DNA from 3 places in the Terribacillus sp. FSL K6-0262 genome. Region 1 is predicted to be linked to each of the others. Evidence: a T-box and tRNA genes for the amino acid it is inferred to sense, from the RefSeq annotation. Region 1 holds a T-box; the other regions hold tRNA genes.
The links. The T-box of region 1 lies ahead of trpS (tryptophan--tRNA ligase). A T-box ahead of a tRNA ligase gene usually reads a tRNA of that ligase, here a tRNA-Trp.
Positions count from the first base shown of each region.

Region 2: it has a tRNA-Trp gene. The T-box ahead of trpS (tryptophan--tRNA ligase) is inferred to sense a tRNA for this amino acid. The anticodon was not compared.
Region 3: it has a tRNA-Trp gene. The T-box ahead of trpS (tryptophan--tRNA ligase) is inferred to sense a tRNA for this amino acid. The anticodon was not compared.

Region 1 is NZ_CP150277.1:549,271-553,322, reverse strand. It holds gene MHI54_RS02805 (DUF3603 family protein) at 1-280, shown strand, start outside; gene trpS (tryptophan--tRNA ligase) at 315-1,301, opposite strand; T-box leader at 1,355-1,559, opposite strand; gene MHI54_RS02795 (DUF3899 domain-containing protein) at 1,610-1,969, opposite strand; gene MHI54_RS02790 (peptide ABC transporter substrate-binding protein) at 2,293-3,996, shown strand.
Region 2 is NZ_CP150277.1:741,208-745,259, reverse strand. It holds gene MHI54_RS03805 (ABC transporter permease) at 1-524, shown strand, start outside; rRNA gene rrf (5S ribosomal RNA) at 889-1,001, shown strand; tRNA gene MHI54_RS03795 (tRNA-Asn) at 1,013-1,087, shown strand; tRNA gene MHI54_RS03790 (tRNA-Ser) at 1,089-1,180, shown strand; tRNA gene MHI54_RS03785 (tRNA-Glu) at 1,198-1,272, shown strand; tRNA gene MHI54_RS03780 (tRNA-Val) at 1,293-1,368, shown strand; tRNA gene MHI54_RS03775 (tRNA-Met) at 1,404-1,478, shown strand; tRNA gene MHI54_RS03770 (tRNA-Asp) at 1,602-1,678, shown strand; tRNA gene MHI54_RS03765 (tRNA-Phe) at 1,700-1,772, shown strand; tRNA gene MHI54_RS03760 (tRNA-Tyr) at 1,781-1,866, shown strand; tRNA gene MHI54_RS03755 (tRNA-Trp) at 1,868-1,941, shown strand; tRNA gene MHI54_RS03750 (tRNA-His) at 1,957-2,031, shown strand; tRNA gene MHI54_RS03745 (tRNA-Gly) at 2,105-2,179, shown strand; tRNA gene MHI54_RS03740 (tRNA-Cys) at 2,184-2,257, shown strand; tRNA gene MHI54_RS03735 (tRNA-Leu) at 2,276-2,357, shown strand; gene MHI54_RS03730 (carbon starvation CstA family protein) at 2,524-3,984, opposite strand.
Region 3 is NZ_CP150277.1:749,105-753,156, reverse strand. It holds rRNA gene MHI54_RS03900 (23S ribosomal RNA) at 1-318, shown strand, start outside; rRNA gene rrf (5S ribosomal RNA) at 573-685, shown strand; tRNA gene MHI54_RS03890 (tRNA-Asn) at 697-771, shown strand; tRNA gene MHI54_RS03885 (tRNA-Ser) at 773-864, shown strand; tRNA gene MHI54_RS03880 (tRNA-Glu) at 882-956, shown strand; tRNA gene MHI54_RS03875 (tRNA-Val) at 977-1,052, shown strand; tRNA gene MHI54_RS03870 (tRNA-Met) at 1,088-1,162, shown strand; tRNA gene MHI54_RS03865 (tRNA-Asp) at 1,286-1,362, shown strand; tRNA gene MHI54_RS03860 (tRNA-Phe) at 1,384-1,456, shown strand; tRNA gene MHI54_RS03855 (tRNA-Tyr) at 1,465-1,550, shown strand; tRNA gene MHI54_RS03850 (tRNA-Trp) at 1,552-1,625, shown strand; tRNA gene MHI54_RS03845 (tRNA-His) at 1,641-1,715, shown strand; tRNA gene MHI54_RS03840 (tRNA-Gly) at 1,789-1,863, shown strand; tRNA gene MHI54_RS03835 (tRNA-Cys) at 1,868-1,941, shown strand; tRNA gene MHI54_RS03830 (tRNA-Leu) at 1,960-2,041, shown strand; gene MHI54_RS03825 (NADP-dependent oxidoreductase) at 2,823-3,758, shown strand; gene MHI54_RS03820 (response regulator transcription factor) at 4,003-4,052, shown strand, end outside.

The DNA.
Region 1 (4,052 bases):
GGAACGACAGCTGAAGCAGCTTTTGATGATGGCCATGGATCAGCTTGAAACGAGCGGGAATCTGGATCAAGTCAGATATTGGCTGACAGAATGGAAGCCTGAAGAATACCATGTGAATCGTTCACTTGAATTCCGGGAAGCATGGCAGAAGCTTTATGATGGAGTTTCGGTCGGCTGGAGCAAGAAGCAAGAGGAGCTTTGCGAAAAAATGGTGAAAGGCCAGCCATTTTATGAAAAGCTCTGGGAACTCGAAAAGAATGATCAGGCAAAAACCTCATAAAAATAACCGGCAGAATGATCTGCCGGTTTCTTTTTTATTTTCCGCGTCCCAACCCCATCGCTTTTTTCGCTTTCCGCAGGGTCTTGTTGGCAACCGCTTGTGCGCGTTCTGCGCCCTTATCCAGCACTTCGTCCAAAGCATCGCTTTCCATCCATTCATAGTAGCGTTCCTGGATCGGAGTCAGCATGGCAACCACGGCATCCGCTACTGCTTGTTTGAAATCACCATAACCGCTGCCGGCGAATTCTTGCTCGCTTTCCTCGATTGTCTTATTCGTCGCTACCGAATAAATGGTGAGCAGGTTGCTGACACCAGGTTTGTTTTCTTTATCATAGCGCACGACACCCTCGGAATCGGTAACGGCACTCTTGATTTTTTTCTCGATCTGCTTCGGCTCATCCAGGATGAAAATAGAAGCCTTCAGATTTGCATCGGATTTGCTCATCTTCTTCGTCGGTTCCTGCAAGGACATGATCCGTGCACCGACCTTCGTGATTTGGATATCCGGAACGGTAAAGATATCATTGAAACGATTGTTGAAGCGTTCCGCTACATTGCGCGTCAGCTCCAGGTGCTGCTTCTGATCATCGCCTACTGGGACGATATCGGTATTGTATAGCAGAATATCAGCCGCCATCAGCGGTGGATACGTCAGCAATGCTGCAGATACACCCTCCTTACCGGCGGATTTATCTTTGAACTGCGTCATTCGTTCCAATTCACCAATGTAACTGATGGATTGAATCATCCAGCCGAGCTGGGTATGCGCCGGTACCTCGGACTGAATGAACAGAACCGATTTCTCAGGATCGATTCCTGCAGCCAGATAAAGGGCTGCAAGTGAGCGGATTTGCTGCTTCAGCTTTAATCTGTCCTGCGGTACGGTGATGGCATGCTCATCCACGATACAGAAGTAGCATTGATTGTCTTCCTGCAGGGCAGGAAATTGGCTCAAAGCGCCAATGTAATTGCCAAGTGTCAAACTGCCGCTTGGCTGAATACCAGAAAAAATAGTTTTCATCTTACTTTTCCTCCCAAGGCACAAAAAAAATCCATTCGTTTGCCTGCTTTTGCTGCAGGGACGAATAGACCGCGGTGCCACCCTAATTATCCTTCCACTACGAAGGATCACTTGATGCAGTTAACGCCTGCAAAAACGGCGGGGGAAACCCGCAGCTCCAAAAACCCAATTTCCGCTACTCGTGGTGCTTGTTTTCACCAGCCACAAGCTCTCTTTGACCAGAGGAGTACCGTACTACATTTTCTTCGTCGCTTTTTATTCCTGTTAATTATTCATTATATGCATGTTTCGACTGGTTTGCAAGTCGGTCAAAACAGATAAAAGATTGCCAGAAGGATGAGCATCAGTCCAATCAGGACAGCAGCCTGGAATAGCATATGGCTCAGGAATGATCGGTTCACCCACTCAGAAGGGACACCATTTTCTTCGAAGTCGAACAGGCCCTTGCTCATTACTTTGCCGAATCTCCGGAAGCTTCTCGTTATTCCATCGAGCACCCTGCCTTTGATAACGAATAATAGCATACCTACGATGAAGTAGAAGAAAGCTACATAAAAGATAGAGTTGATCAGCGATAAGAGACTTTGCTGATCTGAAAGAAAGAAAAGTACTGCTGTAATCACTAAGTTAATCAATAGTAGAATCCAGTTCCATTTACCAAACAACATACATTACCGCCTTCTAAAGATTATGAACAATTATAGCATAAGATGATGGGGAACATTTATTCCTATGACAAAGAGTTGTCCATAGGGGACATTATACTTGGAATTGTGTAAAAAACATAAAATAAAGTGTAAAATCAGCAAAATAAACTAGTTAAATAGTCCTATTTTTTGTTATGAAAATGCAATGTTTTCGGACTTTTGTAAAATTGCTATAAAATTAGGGGTGCACAAATTGTGAGAAAACTTGTATAATTCTAATTGCGAACAAGTAGTTCGTGAGAAAGTTATAAAATTTCAGAATCTTTGGGGAGGTCATGTATTACATGAGAAAGACGAACTGGCTATTACTTGCACTTGTTTTAGTACTTAGTTCATTCCTTGCTGCATGTTCCGGCGGCTCTGACAGTTCAAGCGGCAGCGGCGGAAATGGCGGCAGCGGAGAAAGCGCTGAAGGCTCTGCTAACGGCGAACAGGTATTCAACCTAACAATCGGAGACGAGATTCCATCGATGGATTCTTCTCTAGCGGATGACCAATACGGTATCCAATGGACTTCAGAGATCCAAGAGGGACTTTACCGCTTGGGTGAAGATGGAACTCCTGTAGAAGGTATTGCCACTGGCGATCCGGAAGTGAGTGAAGATGGTCTTACTTGGACATTCACCCTTCGCGACAATGCGGAATGGGAAAATGGAGACCCTGTCACAGCACACGACTTCGTTTATGCTTGGCAGCGAGCAATCAACCCTGATACCGGTTCCGAGTACGGTCCGTATATGATGGGCGGCGTTATCAAGAATGCCACTGCTATCAACCAAGGCGAAATGGATGTATCTGAACTAGGTGTTAAAGCAGTTGACGACCACACTCTGGAAGTGCAGCTTGAAAAGCCAGTTCCATACTTCGAGTCATTAACTACATTCCCTACTTTCATGCCTTTGAATCAGAAATTCGTTGAAGAACAAGGCGAAAATTATGCGCTTGAAGCGGATAACCTGCTTTCCAACGGTCCATTCAAGATGACAGAATGGAACCATGGCAGCTCTATGAAGTTCGAAAAGAATGATACTTATTGGGATGCTGATGCGGTTCAGCTAGAAGAGATTAATCTCCAAGTTGTAAAAGATACAGCTACGGGAGTTAACCTTTATGACACTGGTGAGGTTGACCGTACAAGCTTGACTGCTGAGTTTGTAGACCAGCGTATCAATGATGAAGACTACCTTGCCGTACCTGATATGGCTTCTTGGTATCTAAAACTTAATCAGAACCGTAAAGGCGAGGAAACACCTCTCGCAAACATCAATGCACGTAAAGCGATTGCACAGGCTATTGATAAAGAAGGTCTGGTAAACGTAGTTCTTAATAATGGATCCACTGTATCCAATGGCTTGATGCCGAAAGATTTCGTTAAAGGTCCAGATGGTACTGATTTCCGTGAAGCAAATGGAGACTTCCTGACTTATGATGTGGAAGCTGCTAAAGAAGCTTGGGCTACTGCAAAAGAAGAGTTGGGCCAAGATGAGATTACGCTGGAAATCCTTACTGGCGATACAGATCTTTCCACACAAATGGTTGACTACTTGAAAGAGCAATTAGAAACAAATCTAGAAGGTTTGACTATCAATATTATGCAAGTTCCGTTCCAGCAAAGATTGGATTTGGATACAGCCGGTGATTTTGATATCCAAGTATCCGGTTGGGGTCCTGACTATATCGACCCTAACACGTTCATGAACTTGTTCGTGACAGATGGCGAGAATAACCGTATGGCATATTCAAGCGAAGAGTACGATTCTTTAGTTGAAAAAGCAGCAAATGAAGATGCTACGGACCCTGAAGCTCGCTGGCAAGATTTCCTTGATGCAGAAAAAGTATTGCTTGACGATGCAGCAATTGCACCACTGTATCAAGCCGGTTACTCTTACTTAGTTAGTCCAAAAATGAAAGGCGTATTCTCAAACCCTGCTGGAAACGATTTCGAGTACAAATGGGCTTATGCTGATAATGCTGCCGTTCAAGAATAAGTTTATATAATATTAAACTTATACGAGAAGAATCAAGGGAAAGAGAGTATATCCAA
Region 2 (4,052 bases), 190 kb from region 1:
GAACACCGGTGAGGACAGATATGACTGCCGCGTGGAATGTACATGATGGGAGCGAGGAACAAGTAATTGAAACGGGAAAAAGGTTAGAGGAACAGATAAAGCATAAGGTGTTTTCTATTGATTATTCACTTTATGAAACCAATAAAGCCTATGGACTGATTCTTTTTATTGGCCTGTTTATTGGTATTGTGTTCTTTGTTTCGGCTGGCAGCTTTCTTTACTTCCGATTATTCACGGATATTGATGAGGAAAAGCGCAAGTTCCGATCGATTGCCAAAATTGGTTTGACACAATCAGAGTTGAAAAAAGTAGTGAATCGGCAAATTGCTATTTTATTTTTCTCGCCGATTGTAGTGGCGCTCTTTCACGGGGCGGTGGCCCTAACAGCTTTGTCGCATTTATTTGACTACAATTTAACAGTGGAATCAGCCTTTGTCCTTGGAAGCTTTGCGGTAATCCAATTACTTTATTTCCTGACTGTACGATTTTTCTATGTGAAACAAGTGATACGGATGGTCTTTTAATAAACTGCATAAGAGTGGGACGGCATTGGGAATCGGCTGCTGGATCAGGGGATCCGGCAGCTTTTTAAGTCAGGGGAAGGAAAGCACTGCTGTATCCATACTGGGATGCGGAATCATGACGATAAACTACGTTGGTTCGGGACAGGACTTCTGCCGCTGGTTGCCAAACCGTGTCCCATTCGTGTAGAATAACAAGGGTTGCGTTTTATTAGAACCTTAAGTTTGCAGCAAGTAAGCCATTACATGTAATAAAAAGAATGTAATACGGAAAAAAACCTAGTTAATTTTAAATAATGTATTGCTTTTTATCTCTGTAGCATATATAATCTAACTTGTCCTTAAGAAAAGGACGATACATAAGAGGTCTGGTGGTAATAGCGAAGAGGTCACACCTGTTCCCATGCCGAACACAGCAGTTAAGCTCTTCAGCGCCGATGGTAGTTGGGTTCGCCCTGCGAGAGTAGGACGCTGCCAGGCAAGATGATCATTCCACAGTAGCTCAGTGGTAGAGCTATCGGCTGTTAACCGATCGGTCGCAGGTTCGAATCCTGCCTGTGGAGCCACGGAGAGCTGTCCGAGAGGTCGAAGGAGCACGATTGGAAATCGTGTAGGCTGCTACAGCGGTCTCGAGGGTTCGAATCCCTCGCTCTCCGCCATCACAACATACATAGATGGCCCGTTGGTCAAGCGGTTAAGACACCGCCCTTTCACGGCGGTAACACGGGTTCGAATCCCGTACGGGTCACCATATATTTTCAAGACCAATCCGGAGGATTAGCTCAGCTGGGAGAGCATCTGCCTTACAAGCAGAGGGTCGGCGGTTCGAGCCCGTCATCCTCCACCATCTTTATCAGTTTCATAGAGAATACCTATCATCATCGCGGGGTGGAGCAGGGGTAGCTCGTCGGGCTCATAACCCGAAGGTCGCAGGTTCAAATCCTGCCCCCGCAACCATAATAATTCACTTACTACGTCGATATTTCTTCTTGGCTAGTGAAAAATGGGAGTACCTGAAGGGTGCGACGATAATGTTTTAATCGTGGTACACGAAGTGTGCAACCAAAGACATGATAAAGTGGTCCGGTAGTTCAGCTGGTTAGAATGCCTGCCTGTCACGCAGGAGGTCGCGGGTTCGAGTCCCGTCCGGACCGCCACTTATAAAATGAATACATAATGGCTCGGTAGCTCAGTCGGTAGAGCAACGGACTGAAAATCCGTGTGTCGGCGGTTCGATTCCGTCCCGAGCCACTCTCATCGGAGGGATAGCGAAGTTGGCCAAACGCGGCGGACTGTAAATCCGCTCCCATCGGGTTCGTAGGTTCGAGTCCTACTCCCTCCACCATAGGGGTATAGTTTAATGGTAGAACAGCGGTCTCCAAAACCGTCGGTGTGGGTTCAACTCCTACTACCCCTGCCATAACATATTGATCATGGCGGTCGTGGCGAAGGGGTTAACGCACCGGATTGTGGCTCCGGCATTCGTGGGTTCGATTCCCATCGATCGCCCTCCATATAGCTTTAGGCTATAGCCAAGTAAACAGGCAAGGATTCCATCGGAATCCTTCCAGCCTGACTTGCATGCGGAAGTAGTTCAGTGGTAGAACACCACCTTGCCAAGGTGGGGGTCGCGGGTTCGAATCCCGTCTTCCGCTCCAAATTGGCGGCATAGCCAAGTGGTAAGGCAAAGGTCTGCAACACCTTGATCACCGGTTCAAATCCGGTTGCCGCCTCCATAAGAAAATCATGAACGTGCCGGTGTGGCGGAATTGGCAGACGCGCACGACTCAAAATCGTGTTCCTTCGGGAGTGTCGGTTCGACCCCGACCACCGGTATCACAAACTTACCGTATTGCCAAACGGTAAACAGAAAGACCCTGACGTAAAGTCAGGGTCTTTCTTTATTATATTTTTGAGGGAAAAAAAGTTCGCATATACATGTTCCAATGTATCTTTACTAGGAGTTAGGCTAAGGCAGTTACGCTTACCTAACTCCACTGAATTAGTTTATTTGTTCACTTTTATGAAGAGCAGGTACTTCCATATCGACAGCCAAATTCCCTCTGGAATTCATTCTTGCTTTCCAGAAGAACAGAGCAGTGATGACCAATGTCAGGATTATTCCACCTGTATGCGCTGCCTGATAGGATAAGCCAAACCCAAGGTTTCCATCATATAATATATAAGTTAAGACCATATCGGTAATGAATACCGCTGGAACTAGTGCAATGATATAATTTTTCTTTTTAACAAAAAGATACATAGTGCCTATCCAAAGCGCAAGTGCCGCAGTTCCTTGATTGGCAAACGAGAAGTAGCGCCATAAAAGATTAAAATCAATGGTCGTTAACCAGTAGGAAACTGCAAACATCGGTATCGCGATTGCTAACCGTTTGGCTGTTTTGGTCTGGCTCAAACTAATATAATCTGCAATTATATTACGTGCGGCCCGGAACGCTGTATCACCTGAGGTAATCGGTAACACCACTGCACCAAGGACGGCTATGGTACCGCCGACAGCTCCAAGTAAGGTCATGCTGACTTCACTGACTACCAGGGAAGCTGTCCCCTCATTTATTAATCCTTGAAGACTTTGTCCGTCGAATATAGCCATTGCGGCTGCTGCCCATATCATGGCAATAACACCTTCGGCAATCATCATGCCATAAAAAATGTAACGGCCTTGTTTTTCGTTTTGAGTTGTTCTTGATATAAGCGGTGATTGTGTTGCATGAAACCCTGATAAGGCACCACAAGTAATCGTTAAGAATAATATTGGGAAAATAGGTGAGTCGGCCGGATGCATGTTCGTTAATGATAATTCAGGAATTTTATAGCTGCTTAATAATAATGCGGCACCTACTGCAATTGTTCCAATGATCAATAGTGCTCCAAAGTACGGGTAGATGCGGCCGATAATCTTATCGATTGGGAGAATGGTAGACAAAAAATAATAAGCAAAGATAATGATGACAATGGCTATCAAAGCAACCCGGCCATCTATTAAATTATGCAATAATGACGCAGGTGTCGTAACAAATACTGTACCAACCAGCAATAATAACAGTAAAGCAAAAACGTTCACTAAATGACGGGAAACGCGACCTAAAAATCTTCCGGCAAGTTCCGGGATATGAGCACCTCGATTACGAATCGAGATCATACCAGTCAAGTAATCATGTACCGCTCCAGCGAATATAGAACCCAGAACGATCCATAAGAATGCTGCGGGACCATACAAGGCGCCCATGATCGGACCAAATATGGGACCGGTACCGGCAATGTTCAGTAATTGAATCAATGCGTTTTTCTGTTTGTTCATCGGGACATAATCTACACCGTCTTGATTAGCATATGCAGGTGTCTGCCGTTCTTCATTCGGTCCAAATACTTTTTCGACGTATTTTCCATACGTAAAATACGCTGCAACCAATGTTAATATTGCAACAAAAAAAGTAATCATCTTAGATCCCCTCCATGTTAGTGTATGTAAGCGTTATCATAATTGTATTATAAAAATCTTTATGAAGG
Region 3 (4,052 bases), 200 kb from region 1:
GTTCAGAACGTCGTGAGACAGTTCGGTCCCTATCCGTCGTGGGCGTTGGAAGTTTGAGAGGAGCTGTCCTTAGTACGAGAGGACCGGGATGGACGCACCGCTGGTGCACCAGTTGTTCCGCCAGGAGCACAGCTGGGTAGCTACGTGCGGAAGGGATAAGTGCTGAAAGCATCTAAGCATGAAGCCCCCCTCAAGATGAGACTTCCCATCATTTTAAATGAGTAAGATCCCTCAGAGACGATGAGGTAGATAGGTTCGAGGTGGAAGCGTGGTGACACGTGCAGCTGACGAATACTAATCGATCGAGGACTTAACTAAAAAACGAAAAGCGGAGGAAACCGTTTAGAAACGGAGGAATAAGCGAGAGGCCGTAAAGGGTGGTTTTACCCTTGAAGGGCTATCACTTAGGCCGCAGTTTCTGGTTTCCGGAGCTGGATCTAGCCGCAGCGCCAGATCCCTTAGTAAGTCAACGCCAAAGACCAAGCACTCCGGTGCTCGGCACGCATGAGATGTACAGCATGAATGTTTCTTATCTAGTTTTGAGGGTTCATTCCATATGAATTCTTGCATTGTCTGGTGGTAATAGCGAAGAGGTCACACCTGTTCCCATGCCGAACACAGCAGTTAAGATCTTCAGCGCCGATGGTAGTTGGGTTCGCCCTGCGAGAGTAGGACGCTGCCAGGCAAGATGATCATTCCACAGTAGCTCAGTGGTAGAGCTATCGGCTGTTAACCGATCGGTCGCAGGTTCGAATCCTGCCTGTGGAGCCACGGAGAGCTGTCCGAGAGGTCGAAGGAGCACGATTGGAAATCGTGTAGGCTGCTACAGCGGTCTCGAGGGTTCGAATCCCTCGCTCTCCGCCATCACAACATACATAGATGGCCCGTTGGTCAAGCGGTTAAGACACCGCCCTTTCACGGCGGTAACACGGGTTCGAATCCCGTACGGGTCACCATATATTTTCAAGACCAATCCGGAGGATTAGCTCAGCTGGGAGAGCATCTGCCTTACAAGCAGAGGGTCGGCGGTTCGAGCCCGTCATCCTCCACCATCTTTATCAGTTTCATAGAGAATACCTATCATCATCGCGGGGTGGAGCAGGGGTAGCTCGTCGGGCTCATAACCCGAAGGTCGCAGGTTCAAATCCTGCCCCCGCAACCATAATAATTCACTTACTACGTCGATATTTCTTCTTGGCTAGTGAAAAATGGGAGTACCTGAAGGGTGCGACGATAATGTTTTAATCGTGGTACACGAAGTGTGCAACCAAAGACATGATAAAGTGGTCCGGTAGTTCAGCTGGTTAGAATGCCTGCCTGTCACGCAGGAGGTCGCGGGTTCGAGTCCCGTCCGGACCGCCACTTATAAAATGAATACATAATGGCTCGGTAGCTCAGTCGGTAGAGCAACGGACTGAAAATCCGTGTGTCGGCGGTTCGATTCCGTCCCGAGCCACTCTCATCGGAGGGATAGCGAAGTTGGCCAAACGCGGCGGACTGTAAATCCGCTCCCATCGGGTTCGTAGGTTCGAGTCCTACTCCCTCCACCATAGGGGTATAGTTTAATGGTAGAACAGCGGTCTCCAAAACCGTCGGTGTGGGTTCAACTCCTACTACCCCTGCCATAACATATTGATCATGGCGGTCGTGGCGAAGGGGTTAACGCACCGGATTGTGGCTCCGGCATTCGTGGGTTCGATTCCCATCGATCGCCCTCCATATAGCTTTAGGCTATAGCCAAGTAAACAGGCAAGGATTCCATCGGAATCCTTCCAGCCTGACTTGCATGCGGAAGTAGTTCAGTGGTAGAACACCACCTTGCCAAGGTGGGGGTCGCGGGTTCGAATCCCGTCTTCCGCTCCAAATTGGCGGCATAGCCAAGTGGTAAGGCAAAGGTCTGCAACACCTTGATCACCGGTTCAAATCCGGTTGCCGCCTCCATAAGAAAATCATGAACGCGCCGGTGTGGCGGAATTGGCAGACGCGCACGACTCAAAATCGTGTTCCTTCGGGAGTGTCGGTTCGACCCCGACCACCGGTATCACAAACATGCCGTATTGCCAAACGGTAAACAGAAAGACCCTGACGTAAAGTTAGGGTCTTTCTTTCATTTATTCATATTTACGATGATTTGGTCGGAGGGGCTAGCTGATGAGTAGAGGAACGGTAATAGGTTCTCCCATATTTCATCGTTTCGGAATAGAAGACATGGATGGGCAAAGCAGTAATAAATGTAGGTAGAGATGCATCCATTTTTGAGTAGGATTTTTTTAAAAGAAGATGCGTTGCTTACCCCTTAGATGACTGATATTCATCCCTGCAGATCCAATCGGAGTGTCCTTGATTTGACTTGAACGGGGAACTGGATTTTTTAGTTTTGTAGGCAGTGTGGCATATTTAGAGGATTTCTTAAAACAAAGAAAAGGCTTATCGGGTATTATAGAAGGGCAGCAGACCAGTTCATGCCAATTAAACGGAACAAAATAAGCGAGCGGAAGCGTTCATTAATAGGATCACTCATCAGGTGCAATGGCAGCCGATGAGTGGTTCTTTTTTGATTTGTCCCGAGTATCTAACGGATAAAATATAGCTGCATATGGAAATATAGGAATTGAAGTGTTTGGGGGAGGAGGGGAAAATATCCACTTTCCAAGCGGTTTAGTTTAATTTCAAGTTATATAAAGCTACAATATATTTGTATGGAATATATCATATCATAGAAGATTCTATATTTGATTTATATCTGACAAGAAAGAATGACTTCTGAAGAAGCAACTAATATAGAACTTGGTAATACATTTCATGAAAAGGGAGTGCTATTCATGCGTGCAGTTGTGATCAATGAATATGGCAGTAAAGAGGTATTGAGAGAGCAAGAGCTGCCGAAGCCGGAAATAAAGGCAAATCAAGTACTTGTGGAGGTTTATGCTACTTCCATTAATCCGATTGACTGGAAGCTTCGGGCAGGTTACTTGAAGCAGATGCTGGATTGGTCATTCCCGATTATCCTCGGCTGGGATGTTGCCGGTAAGATAGTTGAAGTTGGAAGTGATGTGAAGGATTTTCAGGTCGGGGATGAGATTTTTGCGCGCCCGGATACGACAGCTGAAGGTACTTATGCGGAGTTTACGACTGTCGATGAGGAATTGCTTGCGAAAAAGCCTAGCAACCTGACATTTGAAGAAGCTGCCTCCATTCCATTAGCAGGATTAACCGCTTGGCAGTGTTTAGTGGATAATACAAAAGTCAAAGAAGGGGATAAAGTACTTATCCATGCTGGAGCTGGCGGTGTAGGAAGTTTGGCCATTCAAATGGCAAAACATTTGGGTGCTTACGTGGCTACAACTGCGAGTGAAAAAAATGAAGCATATGTAAAAGAGCTGGGTGCAGATGAATTCATTAATTACCGCACACAACAATTTGAAGATGAATTAAGTGATTATGATGCTGTCATTGATACAATGGGCGGTGACATCCTAAATAAGAGCTTCCAAGTATTAAAGCCCGGCGGCAGGCTGGTAACGATTGCCGGACAACCCGATTCAGCGTTAGCAGATAAGCATCACGTAACGGCAAGCTCCTATTGGCTGACGCCAAATGGTAAACAGTTAGATGAAATAGGGGAATTGCTTGAAAAAGGGATAGTTAAGCCTCAAGTGGGCAGTGTATTTGATTTTTCAGCTGAAGATTTACAAGAAGCTCATGAATTAAGTGAAACACATCATGCCAAAGGGAAAATTGTAATCAAAGTCAAATAAACGCTGAACGCCGCAACTTATATGGCAGCACATGTTAGATTGAGTATCTTTATCGGATACTTTTATACATGCTAATATTGTCATATCCAGACTCTAACGCAAAGTTGGGGTCTTTTTTTATGTCTGCTGATTTTATGTCGTATTCCTTTAAGGATTCCTGGATGATTTTACGGATAATAACATGCGATGGGATTCAATGGTAAAATTATAATGGAAGTGATTATATGGCTAGGAGACATGAAACATGGAAAAAATCATGATCATTGAGGATGACATAAAAATTGCGGACTACTT